Regions from separate parts of the Actinopolymorpha singaporensis genome, predicted to be linked through region 2. Evidence: riboswitches for the same ligand, from Rfam matches in the RefSeq annotation. Region 2 holds a riboswitch; the other holds the start of a gene.

Region 1 (7,127 bases), 860 kb from region 2:
CGAGGTCCTCGGGGTCGAACAGCTCCTCCGCCCGCGAGCCGGGGAGGACGAGTGCGCTGGCGGGGGCCAGTTCGCCGGTGTCGTCGGGCAGGGCGAGGTCGCCGAGCCACGGCAGCTCACCGGGCTGCAGTCCCCCGGCGCGCACCGCGGCGGCGACCAGGGCGAGCACCGCGTCGGCGACCTCGGCCGGCTCGTCGGCGTCCGGGGAGTCCTGGACCGCCGCCCGGACCGCTCCGTCGTCGAGGATCCCGCGCGGACTGGCGGGTGTCGCGCCGAGGCGTTCGAGGATGTCGAACGCGGGTTCGGCCGCGGCCACGGGATGGATCAGCCGAAGGCCGTACGACGCGAGGACGCCCGTCGTCTCCTCGGGGAGTTCGGCGCCGCCGGGCAGCAGCAGGCCACGCGCACCGCGGGCGACCCGGCCGTCGGCCAGCGGGATCGGCAGCGCGCCCAGCGCCTCCCGGCGTTCGGGGTCGGCGGCGGCACCGGCGAGGGCGACGTACAGGTCGTGCCACCAGTCCGGCGGGTGCGCGTCGGCCACCGCGCCGAGTTCGTCGACCAGGTCGGCCAGCGGAAGCCGGCGTACGCCGAGCGCGTCGAGGGCTGAGCCGTGCCGGGGCTCCGGGGCGACCAGCCCGCCGACCACGGACGCGAGAGTGCGTACGAGCACCGGGTCGGCGTTGTCGACGACGACCGCCTCCCGCGGGCGCAGCAGGAGGTGCGGGTCCTCCGCCGACGGCAGCAGCGGCGTGCCCGGGAGCCGCTGGGCGATGGCGTCGCGCAGGGCGCCGTCGAGCCGGCCCGCCGGCAGGCCGAGGGGCACGAGGTCGAGCGGGTCGGCACCGGACTCGGCGCGGGCGCGGGCGAGTTCGGCGTACGCCGCGGCCGCCTCCTGCACCAGCCGGTCGGTGAGCGGACCGGGTGCGACGTGCCGGCGGGTCGGGTCGAGCGGGAACGACGCCAGCAGAAGGGCCGGGACCGACAGGGGTTCGTCGGTCGGCGTGGGCGCGTGTACGACCCGCGGCAGCGCCGACTGGGCGGTCCACCCTCCACCGAGCGGGTCGACCGGCGCGGCGTCGCGGGGCACCGCCCACAGCACCGACCAGTACGGCCGGTCGCGTTCCTCGGTGGGGCGGTCCGCCAGCAGCGTGGCGCGTTCGGCGTCCGTCCAGGTTCCGCCGGCCCGGACGGTGTGCCAGCGCGCGGCGGCGTCGGACAGCACACGTACGGGTGCGGTGCCGGTGTCGATCTCGACCCGGTCCAGGTGGGGCAGAGCCAGCAGCAGGGTGTCGTCGACCTCGGCCAGCAACTCGCGTACCAACTCCGCCGCGGCCTCGTCGCGCAGCGGCAGCACCACGGCCGTGTCGAACCCCTCCGGCGGCTCGCCCTCCGCGGGGAACGGCAGCCGCAACGCCGGCACCTGGCCCCCGCGCCGGCGTACCTCCGTGTCCAGTCCGGTCGCCTCTCGCGCGGCCTCGGCGACCAGCGCGGCGGTGTCGGCGCGGGAGAACCGCACCCCGCCGGACCGGGACAGCACGACCGGCTCGTCGGTGACCGCGAGCACGGCCGCGAACCCGACCCCGAACCGGCCGACGGCCGACTCGACCGGCTCTAACGGCTCGACCGGCTCCAGCGGCTCTAGCGGCTCTAGCGGCTCGGACAACTCTGAGGGCTCACCGGGACGGACAAGGCCGGTCGGTCGGGCCAGTCCGGTCGGTTCGGTCGGTTCGGTCGGTTCTGCGCGCTTGGCGGAGGCCCGCAGCGTCGCCAGCGACTGCACCCCGTCGGCGGTCAGCCCGGCGCCGGTGTTCTCCACGACGAGGACGGGTCCGCCGGACGCGGACCACGCCGGAGCGTCGTCGCGCAACGTGAACCGGACGACGCCGGGTACGCCTGCACGCGCGGCGGCGTCGGCGGCGTTCTGTGCCAACTCGACGACCAGCCGGTCGCGGTAGCCGCCGAGCGCCAGGTCCTCCTCGGCGTTGGCGTCCTCCCGGAAGCGCGCCGGTGACGCCGACCAACCGGCCAGCACCCGGTCGCGGATCTGCCCTGTCGCAAACGGATCGCTCACCGTAGGCATTATCGACCCGCCCGGACCTGCCCGCGGCCGGGGCCTGCGGGCAGGTCCGGCGCGATTCACGCGATTCACGCGGATAGGGTTGGGCTCGCCGCGACTGGCGCGGATGGATCCGACCATCGGGAAGCGGCGAACCGGCCTCGGTCGACTCTGGGGCCTGGACCGGCCTCGACCGCCTGGGGGCCTCGGTCTGCAGCATCCACCTGCGACCGAGGGAGAACCCCGATGCAGCTGCGGTACGGCATGAATCCCCACCTGCCGGCGTCCGTGACGCCCGTACGACCCGGCGAGTGGCCGCTCGAGGTGGTCAACGGCACGCCGTCGTACCTCAACCTGCTGGACGCGCTGGCCGGCTGGCGGCTGGTCAGGGAGGCCGCCGACCTGTTTGGCCGGCCCGCCGCCGCGTCCATCAAGCACCTGTCCCCGGCCGGCGCCGCCCTCGACGGCCCGGTGGACGAGGTGGCGGCGACCACCTTCGGCGTGGGCGGCAGCGTCGACGCGGCGGGGCTGAGTCCGGTGGCACGGGCCTACGTACGTGCACGGGACACCGACCCACAGTCGTCGTACGGCGACGTCATCGCGGTGTCCGCGCCCGTCGACGTGACTCTCGCCCGGCTGTTGCGCCGCAAGGTGTCGGACGCGATCATCGCCCCGGCGTACGAGCAAGGCGCGGTTGACATCCTGGCGCCCAAGAAGAGCGGGCGTTTCCTCGTCCTGCGGACGGATCCGGCGTACGAGCCTCCTGAGGAGGAGGTCCGCGAGCTCCACGGCCTGCGCCTCGTCCAGCCCGTCGACAAGCTGAGGTTGACACCCGAGCTCGTACGCGTGGACACGGCGGGGCAGCCGCTGCCGGCACACGCCGTCGAGGACCTGCTGTTCGGCCAGGTCGTACTCCGGCACACCCAGTCGAACTCCGTCGTCTACGTGCGCGCCGGCGTGACCCTCGGCGTCGGCGCCGGTCAGCAGTCCCGGATCGCCTGCACCCGGATCGCCGGGGCGAAGGCCGACGCCTGGTGGGAGCGCCGCCACGAGCGGCCGGCCGACGTCGCGTTCGGGTCGGACGCGATGGTGAACTTCCGCGACAACGTGGACGAGGCCGCCCGGCACGGCGTGCGGTGGTTCGCCGAGCCGGGCGGTTCGATCCGCGACGACGAGGTGGCCCGGGCCTGCCACGAGCACGGGATCAGGCTCGTCCGGACCGGAGTACGCCTCTTCCGGCACTGAGGCCCTGGCGGGTCTCAGCCACGGGCGAGGACGGTGCGCAGGGCCCGGCCGAGCTCGGCCCGGGCATCGGTGCCGGCGGGCGCCTCGGCCGACCGCCAGGCGACCACCCCGCCCGGGCGGACCAGCACCGCACCGTCGGCACCGGTCCCGTGCCGTGCCGGACCGTCGGCGGCGGTCAGGTCGGAGCCGAAACGGTACGTCCCCGACCGGCACCTCCAGCCCGGCCGACACCGACCCAGCCGCGTCGGTCCGTGCCTGCCCGGCCGGCCCGGCGAGCAACACGAAGTCCCGTCCGTACAGGTCGAGCGTGGAGATCTCCGCACCGGCGTGCCCGACCACGACGTGCGGTGCCCGGGTGCCGGGCTGCCCGGACAGCGCGCCCTGTGGCAGCGGCGACGCGTCCTCGTCGGCGCCGACCACCGCGGCGGAGCGGTACTGGTAGCCCATCGCGACCGCGGAGTACTCCAGCATCTGCACGTCCGCGTCGGGCCCCATCCGGTTACCGAACCGCGCGTACGCCTGCTCCATGGTGAGGCGGCGTCGCCGACCAGGAAGACCCGGCCGGCGGCGCGGGAACGGACAAGTGTCGGTGGTCCCTGCCAAGGTGTTCTCGTGCTGGTACCGCGGCGTCCCACGCCCGCCGCGGTGCCGAGCACGGAGCAGCACCGCAGGACCACGCGGCAAGCAGTGAGCGCGCAGGTCAGCGACTCAGCTGCGACCCTCCCGCACACGGGCCAGCCAGTCCGCCGCGCCCCGGAAGTCGGCGTCGGTGGTGCCAATGCGCAGGTCGATCCGGGCGCCGTCCGCGCGCGGATACGACCCGAGGAAGCGCACCTCCGCGCACACCCGGCGCAGGCCCATCAGCGCCTCGCCGACCCGCGCCTCATCGACGTGCCCCTCGCAGTCGATGGAGAAGTTGTACCGGCCGATGCCGTCACCGGTCGGCCGGGACTCGATCCGGGTCAGGTTGACCCCGCGTACGGCGAACTCGTCCAGGATCTCCAGCAGCGCTCCCGGGTGGTCGTCGCGGATGAACGCCACCAGGGACGTCTTGTCGGCACCGGTCATCGGCCCCGGTGCGGCCGGCCGGGTGGCCAGCACGAACCTCGTCACCGCGTCGGCGTTGTCCTCGATCTCGTTCGCGAGCACGTCGAGCCGGTACCGCTCACCCGCGATCCGGGGTGCCACCGCCGCGTCGAACTCCGACCCCTCCTCCGCGACGGCGGCCGCCGCGGCGGCCGTGGACGAGGCCAGCGTCACCTCCGCCTGCGGGAGGTTGTCGGCCAGCCACCGCCGGCACTGCGCGGCGGCGTGCGGGTGGGTGCTGATCCGCTTGCAGTCGGCCAACTGGGTGCCGGGCCGGGCCAGCAGCGCGAACGACACCGGCAGCAGGATCTCCCGGGTGATCATCAGGTGGCCGCCGGCAAGCTCGTCCAGTGTGACCGGGACGCCGCCCTCGACGGAGTTCTCGATGGGTACGACCGCACCGTCGGCCGTGCCGGAGCGTACGGCGTCCAGGGCGGCGGGGACGGTCGCGCAGGGTTCGGGGTCGATCCGGTCGAGGTGGGGCAGGGTGCGCAGGGCCGCCTCGGTGAAGGTCCCGGCGGGGCCGAGGTAGGCGTACCGGACTCGTGCGGCTTCGGTCACGCTCCGAGAGTAGACCGGCAGGTTCGATCAGCCCCGCCAGGCCCGGGCCCACAGGAGCGAGGACCCAGGAGCAAGGACCCAGGAGCGAGGCCTGGGAGCGACGCTCGGCAGCGAGGCCCGGGGAGGTCGCCCGCCCCGCCCCGGCTCAGGCGTCGGAACGTTCCACCCTCCCGGCGACCCCGTCCAGGATGAGTTCGAGCCCGAACGCGAAGTCGGCGTCGCTCGCGGCCGTGTCGGAGGTGTCCGGCGGCGAGGCCTCGAACAGCCCGGACGAGAACATCTGGGCGGTCTGCGGAAAGCGCCCGGGCTCGACGAGTCGTTCCAGTGCCCGGCCGTACGCGCGCTCGGCCTCGACCTGCCCCTGCCCCTCGGCCCTGCCCTCGGCGAGCTCACCGGACTGGCGTACCGACTGGGCGACGTAGCCGCTGACCAGCAACAGGATGCCCATCTTGGCCCCCCAGTCCAGGTGGGTGCCGGACAGAACCTTCAGTGCCGCCTCCATCCAGGCAACCTGGTGTGGCCCGGCCGGCGGCCCGGAGACAGGTACCCGGGTCAGCCACGGCCGGCGCCGGAACACTTCGCGCTGCGCGTACGCCCAGGTACGCAGCCCTTCCCGCCAGTCCCGCGAATCGATACTCGGCGGCTCGCCCAGGGCGGCGTCGGCCATCAGGGTGAGCAACTCGTCCTTGGACCCGACGTGCCGGTAGAGCGACATGCCGGTGAAGCCGAGGTTCTTGCCGACCCGGGGAAGCGTCACGCCGCCCAAGCCCTCGCGGTCGGCGATCTCCACCGCCGCGGCGACCACCTGGTTGACGTCGAGAGCCGCGGGCCGGCCGAGGCGCGAGGTCTCGGGGATTCGCCACAGCCGGCGTAGCGGCGCCGGCACGTAGTCGTCGTCGCTGCCCATGGCCCCCTCGTTCGCCCGGAATGTACCCGGGGGATGTGACCGCCATCCTGCCAGACGAGCTTAGTTTGTCTCTGATAGTTTGTGTCCGCAAGTTAGTCCGGAATCCAGGCAGGACCTGACCCCAGGGGGACACCATCAACGTCCACGTCGCACCGCAGACCCGCAGAGGGCCGGTCCGGCCCGCCGAACGCGCCCTCGCACCCGACCTGGCCCGAGGCGCGATGCTGTTGATCATCGCCGTGGCCAACGTCGCCGGGGTCGTCTTCGCGGGCGAACCGGGCCTCGACGCCACTCCGCACGGCGCCGAGCGCGTGATCGACTTCTGGCTCTTCGACCTCGTGCACGCCCGCGGCTATCCCGTCTTCGCCGTGATGTTCGGCTACGGGGTCGTCCAGCTCGCCCGCCGCCAGGAAGCCGCGGGAGCCACGCCGGAACACATCCGCTCGGTGCTACTGCGCCGCAACGCCTGGCTCGTGGTCTTCGGGCTCGTGCACGCCGTCTCGCTGTACTACGGCGACTTCCTCGCCGCCTACGGCATCGTCGGGATCGTGATGACACTGGTGCTGTTGCGCCGCGGCGACAGGTTCCACCGGATCGTGCCGGTGATCTGGGCGCTCATGCTGGTGGAGGTCGTGGTCATCGCGGCCCTGGTGACGAGCCGTCTCATCGTCGGAGGTTCGAGCGGCGCGGCCGGCCTTCCGTCCAAGCACGTCGACTCACTCGCCGCGACGAATTACGCGGCGTCCGTGCTGGACCGCCTCGGCGAGTGGCCCGTGCACACGCTGACCGTGCTGCCTTTCATCCTCATCACCTGGCTGGGCATGTGGGCCGCGCGCCGCCGCGTTCTCGAGGAGCCCACCCGTCACCGGACCCTGCTCAGGTGGACGGCAGGGCTGGGGTTGGGGATCGCCGTCGCCGGAGGCCTCCCGGCCGCCCTGATCGCCGCCGGGACGCTGCACGTCGACGAGTCGGCCGCGGGCCTGGCGCTCACCCTCCACGGAGCCAGCGGCATGTTCGCCGGACCTGGGTACGTGGCGCTCTTCGGGCTGGTCGCCGCGCGGGTGGCCCGGCCGGGACCGGTGGTCGGGGCCCTCTCCGCCCTGGGTCGGCGCTCGCTGTCGGGGTACCTGGCCCAGTCGGTGGCCTGGCTCGTCCTGCTGGCGCCGTTCACCCTCGCCCTCGGCGGCCGGTTCGGAAGCCCCACCGTGACCGGCCTGGTCGTCGCGGTGGCCGTCTGGCTCGGGACCGTCGTGGCCGCCGACCGGCTCGACC
Region 2 (7,127 bases):
CGCACCACCCTGCCCGGCCAGTAACACCCGCAGGTGGCCGGCCGACACCGGTGCGATGTCGACGAACCCCGAGTCGATCGCCAGGTGGAACGCCGACCGCGCACCGGCCACATCGCCCTGGTCTCGCAGCAGCGTGCCCAGGTTGACCGCGGCCACCGACACCACGTCGGCGTGCCCGGAGTCCACCGCCAGCTCGTACGCCGACCGCGCGCCGGCCACGTCACCCTGCGCGTCCAGCAGCAGGCCGAGGTTCAGTGCCGCCATCGGCGCGACGTCGGCGTGCCCGGAGTCCACCGCCACCTGGTAGGCGGCCCGGGCGTCGTCGACCTCGGCCTCCTCGGTCAGCAGCACACCGAGGTTGTTCGCCGCCATCGGCGCCACGTCGGCGTGCCCGGACCGCACGGCCAGCTCGTACGCCGCGCGGGCGCCGCCCACGTCGGCCTCCTCGGTCAGCAGCACACCGAGGTTGTTCGCCGCCATCGGCGCGACGTCGGGGTGGCCGGAGTCGACCGCCCGCTGGAACGCCGTCTCCGCACCCACCAGGTCGCCCTGGTCCTTCAGCAGCGAACCCCGGTAGAGCGCCGCCATCGGCACCACGTCCACGTCACCGGAGTCGACGGCCCGCTGGTACGCAGCCTCCGCGCCCTCGGGGTCGCCCTGGTCCTTCAGCAACATGCCGAGGTTCAGCGCGGCGACCGGCATCACGCCCGGGTGGCCGGAGTCGACCGCCCGCTGGTACGCCGTCCGCGCACCCGCCATGTCGCCCTGCTCACGCAGCAGCGAACCCAGGTTCAACGCGGCCACCGGCACCACCTCGGCGTGGCCGGAGTCGACCGCCCGCTGGTACGCCGTCCGCGCACCCGCCATGTCGCCCTGCTCACGCAGCAGCGAACCCAGGTTCAACGCGGCCACCGGCACCACCTGGGGGTGGCCGGATCCCATCGCCCGTTCGTACGCCGTCTCCGCACCGGCGACGTCGCCCTGGTCCTTCAGCAACATGCCGAGGTTCAGCGCCGCCGACGGCACCACGTCGGTGTGCCCTGAGTCGACCGCCCGCTGGTACGCCGTCCGCGCACCCGCCACGTCGCCCTGGCCCCGCAGCAGCGAACCCAGGTCGTTCGCCGCCCGGGGCACCACGTCGGTGTGCCCGGAGTCGATCGCCTTCTGGTACGCACCGCGGGCACCGCTCACGTCGCCCTGCTGGCGCAGCAGCGCACCCAGGTTGTTCGCCGCCCGCGGCATCACGTCCGGGTGACCGGAGTCGATCGCCTTCTGGAACGCCGCCCGCGCGCCGGCCACGTCACCGCGCTCGCGCAGCAGCAGGCCGAGGTTGTTCGCCGCCCGCGGCGCCTCCTCGGCATGGTCGAGGTCGAGCACCTTGCGGAACGCGAGTTCGGCGGCGGACTGGTTGCCGCGCAGGCTCGCGCCGATGCCGATGTTGAACGCGTCATCGGGCGGAACAGCGGCGATGAGCTCCTGCCACATCGCGTCGAAGACCGGCCTGGCCTCCTGGCCGTGGCGGCCCTCCTCGACCGCGACCACGTAGTCCAGGATCTCCAGGGCACCGTCGGCGCTCTCCGGCGCCGGCTTTCCTCGCGCACCGATCCCCGCGCCGGCCGCCCCGCCGAACGACGTACCGGCCCCCGCACCGATGCCCGCACCGATCCCCGTGCCGATCCCCGGGATGGCACCGGGCGCCGCCCCGGCACCGCCACCGACGTAACTCAGCAGCGAGACCTCGGAGGCGACAGGTTCGGTGGCCCATGCCATGCCCTCCTCGAACAACGCGGTGGTCGGGTCGAGGTCGATGCGCACCCGGCGCAGGTACAGCGGGTAGAGACCGCGGAGTTCGGACTCGGTGAGCGGCCGGTTCAGCCCGGCCCGCCGCGCGTCCACCGCCGCCTGCACGATCGTGTAGCCGGCGGGTTCCCCGTCCCGGCCGGCGCGGAACTTCGCCACCAGCTGGTCCCCGCCGATCAGCGCCTCGCCGATGCTGGCGTTGATCTGCAGCTGCGGGTACAGCTGCTCGGCCTCCGCGCGCTCGCGTACGGTCAGCTCGAAGTCCAGCGGCACCTTCGTCGCCCGGCGCAACGCCGCCTTGGCGGTGGCCGCCACGTCGCCGGTGCTGTCCAGCACCTGGTCCCAGCGTTCGTCGGTCATGCTCGCCACGATCATCGCGTGCCGGGCAGCACGGTCCAGTGTGTCCGCGGACAGGTGGACCAGGTCGGCCGCGGTGACGTCGTCCAGCCACACCACCCACGGCTGACGGCCGCGGGGTAGCGCCTCCTCCTCGCGCAGGGCCTCGGCGAGTTCCTCGCCGCTGCCGGGTACGAACACGGCCGGGTCCCGGCCGCCGAGCACCGACCGCACGGCCTCGACCACCGTGCGCGACTTGCCGGCCTTCGAAGGACCGACCACGACCACGAACGGGAACGGCGGACCGTCGGAGTTCAGCAGTGCGGCCAGCCGGCCGTCCGCGGCCGGACGGCGTACGTACGGCGCCTGGCCGCGGTGGGCGTAGTGCGTCGGCGTCGGTCCCAGCACCGCCTCGGACAGCTCCGACAGCCGGGGGAACGTCCGCTCGGGAACCTGCGGCGCCTTACGTCCGCGCTCCCGCCGCTGGCCGGGCACTCGGGTGGCCGGCTGGGTCTGGGTGCGGGCACCGGAGCGGGCTCCGGGCGGCTCGCCCTGCCAGCCGCCGGAACGCTCGGCCGGTGCGCTGGGCTCGCCGCGCTCGCTCCACGGCCCCTCGCCCTCGTTCCAGCCGCCTTCGCCTTCACCGCCCTCCCGGCCCTCCTCCTGCCAGGGCCCCTCGGCGTCCTCCCGCCACGGAGCGTCGTCCTCCTGCCAGGGTCCGGTCCGTTCACCGGAGTCCGCCGGCCCGTCCGCGGCCTGCGCCCGGGCGGCGCGCACGCTCTCCGGCTCGGTCAGCCGCCCCACCCCGGCTATCACGAACGCGGCGACGGCGAGCAGGGCGAGCCCGCCCACCACCGGACGCTGCGTACCGGCCGTGATCGTCTCGATCAGGGCCGCCAGCACCAGGAAGACCAAACCGATCATTCCCAGCGAGCGGACCCACGTCCGCCCCTGCGACTCCTCCGGCTTGCCCGAGTCGCCGTGCTGTCCCTTCTGCGCCGCCACAACCTCACCCCCCGACGCTCGGAGCCTTCGGCCCCGCGGTCGGCGTACCGCCTCTGACCTGCGGAAACGGTTCCGCCCAGAGAAGTCCCTGAGACATTCCTCATCCCAGTGTCCACACAGGCGGGTGGATGAGGGCACAAACGCCGGAGAGGGCGCCGCCCAACCCGGGCCGAAGCGCATCCGGCCGTGGCGGACCGTCCCGGTCCGGGCGGGCACGGCCGTACATGGGGGCCTTGGAGGACATGGCCCGCCCGGGCGGATCGTCGCGACGTTGGTGGGCCAGCCAGCCTCGGCGCGGCCTGTACCCCTGTGTCCGGGTACGGGTGGCTGCACGCGGACGACCGGCCACGGTAGCCTCGGTGCAGGCCGTGACTGGCGCGTTGGGATGGGATCGACCATCGGGAAGCGGCCTCGTCGAAGGACGGAGTGCCGTGCGCCTGGGCCCCCTTCCGTACGCCACAGGAGGTCCCCATGAGCCCCGCGTCCGCCCCGGACAGCCCGAAGGACAGCCCCCAGAAGAGCCCGGCGAACAGCCCGGCGAACAGCCCGGCGAACAGCACCGAGTCGACCGCGTTCCGGAGCGCACTGGACGTGATCGCCCGGGTCGAGCCCCGGGTCGCCGCCGCGATCGGCGCCGAACTGCACGACCAGCGCGAGTCCCTGAAGCTGATCGCGAGTGAGAACTACGCCTCGCCGGCGGTCCTGCTGGCGATGGGCAACTGGCTCAGCGACAAGTACGCCGAGGGCACCATCGGGCGCCGCTTCTACGCCGGCTGCCAGAATGTCGACACCGTGGAGGCGCTGGCAGCCGAGCACGCCCGCGAGCTCTTCGGCGCCCCGCACGCCTACGCCCAGCCGCACTCGGGGATCGACGCCAACCTGGTGGCGTTCTGGGCGGTGCTGGCCAACCGGGTCGAGGCGCCCGCGCTGGAGAAGGCGCAGGTCCGCCAGGTCAACGACCTGTCCGAGCAGGACTGGTTCGAGCTGCGCCGCGAGCTCGGCAACCAGCGGATGCTCGGCATGTCCCTCGACGCGGGCGGCCACCTCACCCACGGGTTCCGGCCGAACATCTCCGGCAAGATGTTCGACCAGAGGAGCTACGGCACCGACCCGCGGACCGGCCTGATCGACTACGACGAGGTGCGCCGGGCGGCGCAGGAGTTCCGCCCGTTGATCCTGGTCGCCGGCTACTCGGCGTACCCCCGGCTGATCAACTTCGCGACGATGCGCGAGATCGCCGACGAGGTCGGTGCGACGTTCATGGTCGACATGGCCCACTTCGCCGGCCTGGTCGCGGGCAAGGTGCTCACCGGCGACTACGACCCGGTGCCGCACGCCCACATCACCACCACCACGACGCACAAGTCGCTGCGCGGCCCGCGCGGCGGGATGGTCCTGTGCCAGCCCGAGCTCGCCGACCAGGTCGACCGCGGCTGCCCGATGGTGCTCGGCGGCCCGCTGCCGCACGTGATGGCGGCGAAGGCGGTCGCGCTGGCCGAGGCCCGGCAGCCGGACTTCCGCGACTACGCCCAGCGGATCGTGGACAACGCGAAGGCGCTGGCCGAGGGGCTCACCAGGCGCGGGGCGAAGCTGGTCACCGGGGGCACCGACAACCACCTCGTCCTGCTGGACGTGTCGTCGTACGGCCTCACCGGCCGGCAGGCCGAGGCGGCGCTGCTGGAGTCGGGCATCGTCACCAACCGCAACGCCGTCCCGCAGGACCCCAACGGCGCGTGGTACACCTCCGGCATCCGGCTCGGCACCCCCGCGCTCACCACCCGCGGCCTCGGCACCGCCGAACTGGACGAGGTGGCCGGACTGATCGACACGGTGCTCGCCCAGACCAAGCCGGGCACCACCAAACAGGGTGCCCCGTCGAAGGCCTCGCACGTGCTCGACGAGGCGGTGGCCACCCGGGTCTCCCAGCAGGCCGCCGACCTGCTGTCGAACCACCCGCTGTACCCCACGGTCGACCTCGGCTGAGGCGCCGACCTCGGCCGGGGCCCGTGGCGGCCCACCCGCGCCCGGCGCGGGTGGGCCGCCACGCACGGCGTAGGGCACGATGGAAGCGCCATGTCGCTCACTGATCCGTTGTCCCCGCCGTCCACGTCCGCCCTTCCCACCCCCTCGCTGGCCGCCACGCAGCTGACGCGGCTGCACCCGCCGGCCGACCCTGCCGACACCGATCCGGACTCCCTCTACGAGGCCTTCGCCAGCTGGGCCGGCGAACGCGGGTTCACCCTCTATCCCCACCAGGAAGAGGCGCTGATCGAGATCGTCTCCGGCGCCAACGTGATCCTTGCCACCCCGACCGGGTCCGGCAAGAGCCTGGTCGCCGCCGGTGCCCACTTCGCCGCGATGGCACAGGGCAGACGGACCTACTACACCGCACCGATCAAGGCGCTGGTGTCGGAGAAGTTCTTCGCGCTGTGCGAGATGTTCGGCGCCGACAAGGTCGGCATGCAGACCGGGGACGCAAGCGTCAACGCCGACGCACCGATCATCTGCTGCACGGCGGAGATCCTCGCCAACATCGCGTTGCGCGACGGGCCGGACGCCGACGTCGGCCAGGTGGTGATGGACGAGTTCCACTTCTACGCCGAGCCCGACCGGGGCTGGGCCTGGCAGGTGCCGCTGATCGAGTTGCCGCACGCGCAGTTCGTGCTGATGTCGGCGACGCTGGGCGACGTCAGCAGGTTCGAGGAGGATCTGACCCGGCGGACCGGGCGGCCGACCACCCTGGTGCACGCGTCCGAGCGCCCGGTGCCGCTGGTGTTCTCCTACGTCACCACTCCCCTGCACGAGACGCTGGAGGACCTCCTCGGCACCCACCAGGCGCCGGTCTACGTCGTCCACTTCACCCAGGCGGCCGCGCTGGAACGCGCGCAGGCGCTGATGAGCGTCAACATGTGCACCCGGGCGGAGAAGGACGCGATCGCGGCGATGATCGGTCACTTCCGGTTCACCGCCGGCTTCGGCCGTACGCTGTCCCGGCTGGTCCGGCACGGCATCGGCGTCCACCACGCCGGCATGCTGCCCCGCTACCGCCGGCTGGTGGAGACGCTCGCCCAGGCCGGGCTGCTGAAGGTGATCTGCGGCACCGACACCCTCGGTGTGGGCATCAACGTGCCGATCCGCACGGTGCTGTTCACCGGCCTGTCGAAGTACGACGGGCAGAAGGTGCGGCTGCTCAAGGCGCGGGAGTTCCACCAGATCGCCGGGCGGGCCGGGCGCGCCGGCTACGACACGCTCGGCACCGTCGTCGTGCAGGCGCCCGAACACGTGGTGGAGAACGAGAAGGCGCTCGCCAAGGCCGGCGACGACCCGAAGAAGCGCCGCAAGGTCGTACGCAAGAAGCCGCCGGAGGGCACGATCGGCTGGGGCAGGCCGACGTTCGAGCGGCTGGTCGCAGCCGAACCCGAGCCGCTCACGTCCAGCTTCGCGGTCAGCCACGCGATGCTGCTGAACGTCATCGGCCGGCCCGGTGACGCGTTCGCGGCGATGCGCCACCTGCTCACCGACAACCACGAGGAGCCGGCCGCGCAACGCCGGCACATCCGCCGGGCGATCGCGATCTACCGCGCGCTGCTCGCCGGTGGCGTGGTGGAGCAGCTGGACGAACCCGACGAGACCGGACGGCGGGTCCGGCTGACCGTCGACCTGCAGTGGGACTTCGCCCTCAACCAGCCGCTGTCGCCGTTCGCGCTGGCCGCGATCGAGCTGCTGGACAAGGAGTCACCGACGTACGCACTGGACGTCGTGTCCGTGATCGAGTCCACGCTGGACGACCCGCGGCAGGTGCTGTCCGCCCAGCGCCAGAAGGCTCGGGGTGAGGCGGTCGCGGCGATGAAGGCGGAGGGCATCGAGTACGACGAGCGCATGGAGCTGCTGGAGGACGTCACCCACCCGCAGCCGCTGGCCGACCTGCTCGACGCGGCGTACGAGATGTACCGGCGCGGGCATCCCTGGGTCGCCGACCACGAGCT

Evidence for each region. A riboswitch is a leader RNA that binds a small molecule or an ion and turns the genes downstream of it on or off. The one in region 2 is predicted to bind ZMP and ZTP.
Region 1: linked by a shared signal. The riboswitch ahead of BLU27_RS05045 (5-aminoimidazole-4-carboxamide ribonucleotide transformylase) and the one ahead of BLU27_RS01150 (glycine hydroxymethyltransferase) in region 2 are both predicted to bind ZMP and ZTP.

Annotation. Positions count from the first base shown of each region.
Region 1 is NZ_LT629732.1:1,096,422-1,103,548, forward strand. It holds gene BLU27_RS29775 (hypothetical protein) at 1-2,071, opposite strand, end outside; ZMP/ZTP riboswitch at 2,161-2,266, shown strand; gene BLU27_RS05045 (5-aminoimidazole-4-carboxamide ribonucleotide transformylase) at 2,303-3,301, shown strand; gene BLU27_RS30975 (hypothetical protein) at 3,316-3,429, opposite strand; gene pheA (prephenate dehydratase) at 4,010-4,948, opposite strand; gene BLU27_RS05055 (TetR/AcrR family transcriptional regulator) at 5,094-5,855, opposite strand; gene BLU27_RS05060 (DUF418 domain-containing protein) at 6,077-7,127, shown strand, end outside.
Region 2 is NZ_LT629732.1:233,309-240,435, forward strand. It holds gene BLU27_RS01145 (tetratricopeptide repeat protein) at 1-3,141, opposite strand, end outside; ZMP/ZTP riboswitch at 3,500-3,591, shown strand; gene BLU27_RS01150 (glycine hydroxymethyltransferase) at 3,613-5,124, shown strand; gene BLU27_RS01155 (DEAD/DEAH box helicase) at 5,215-7,127, shown strand, end outside.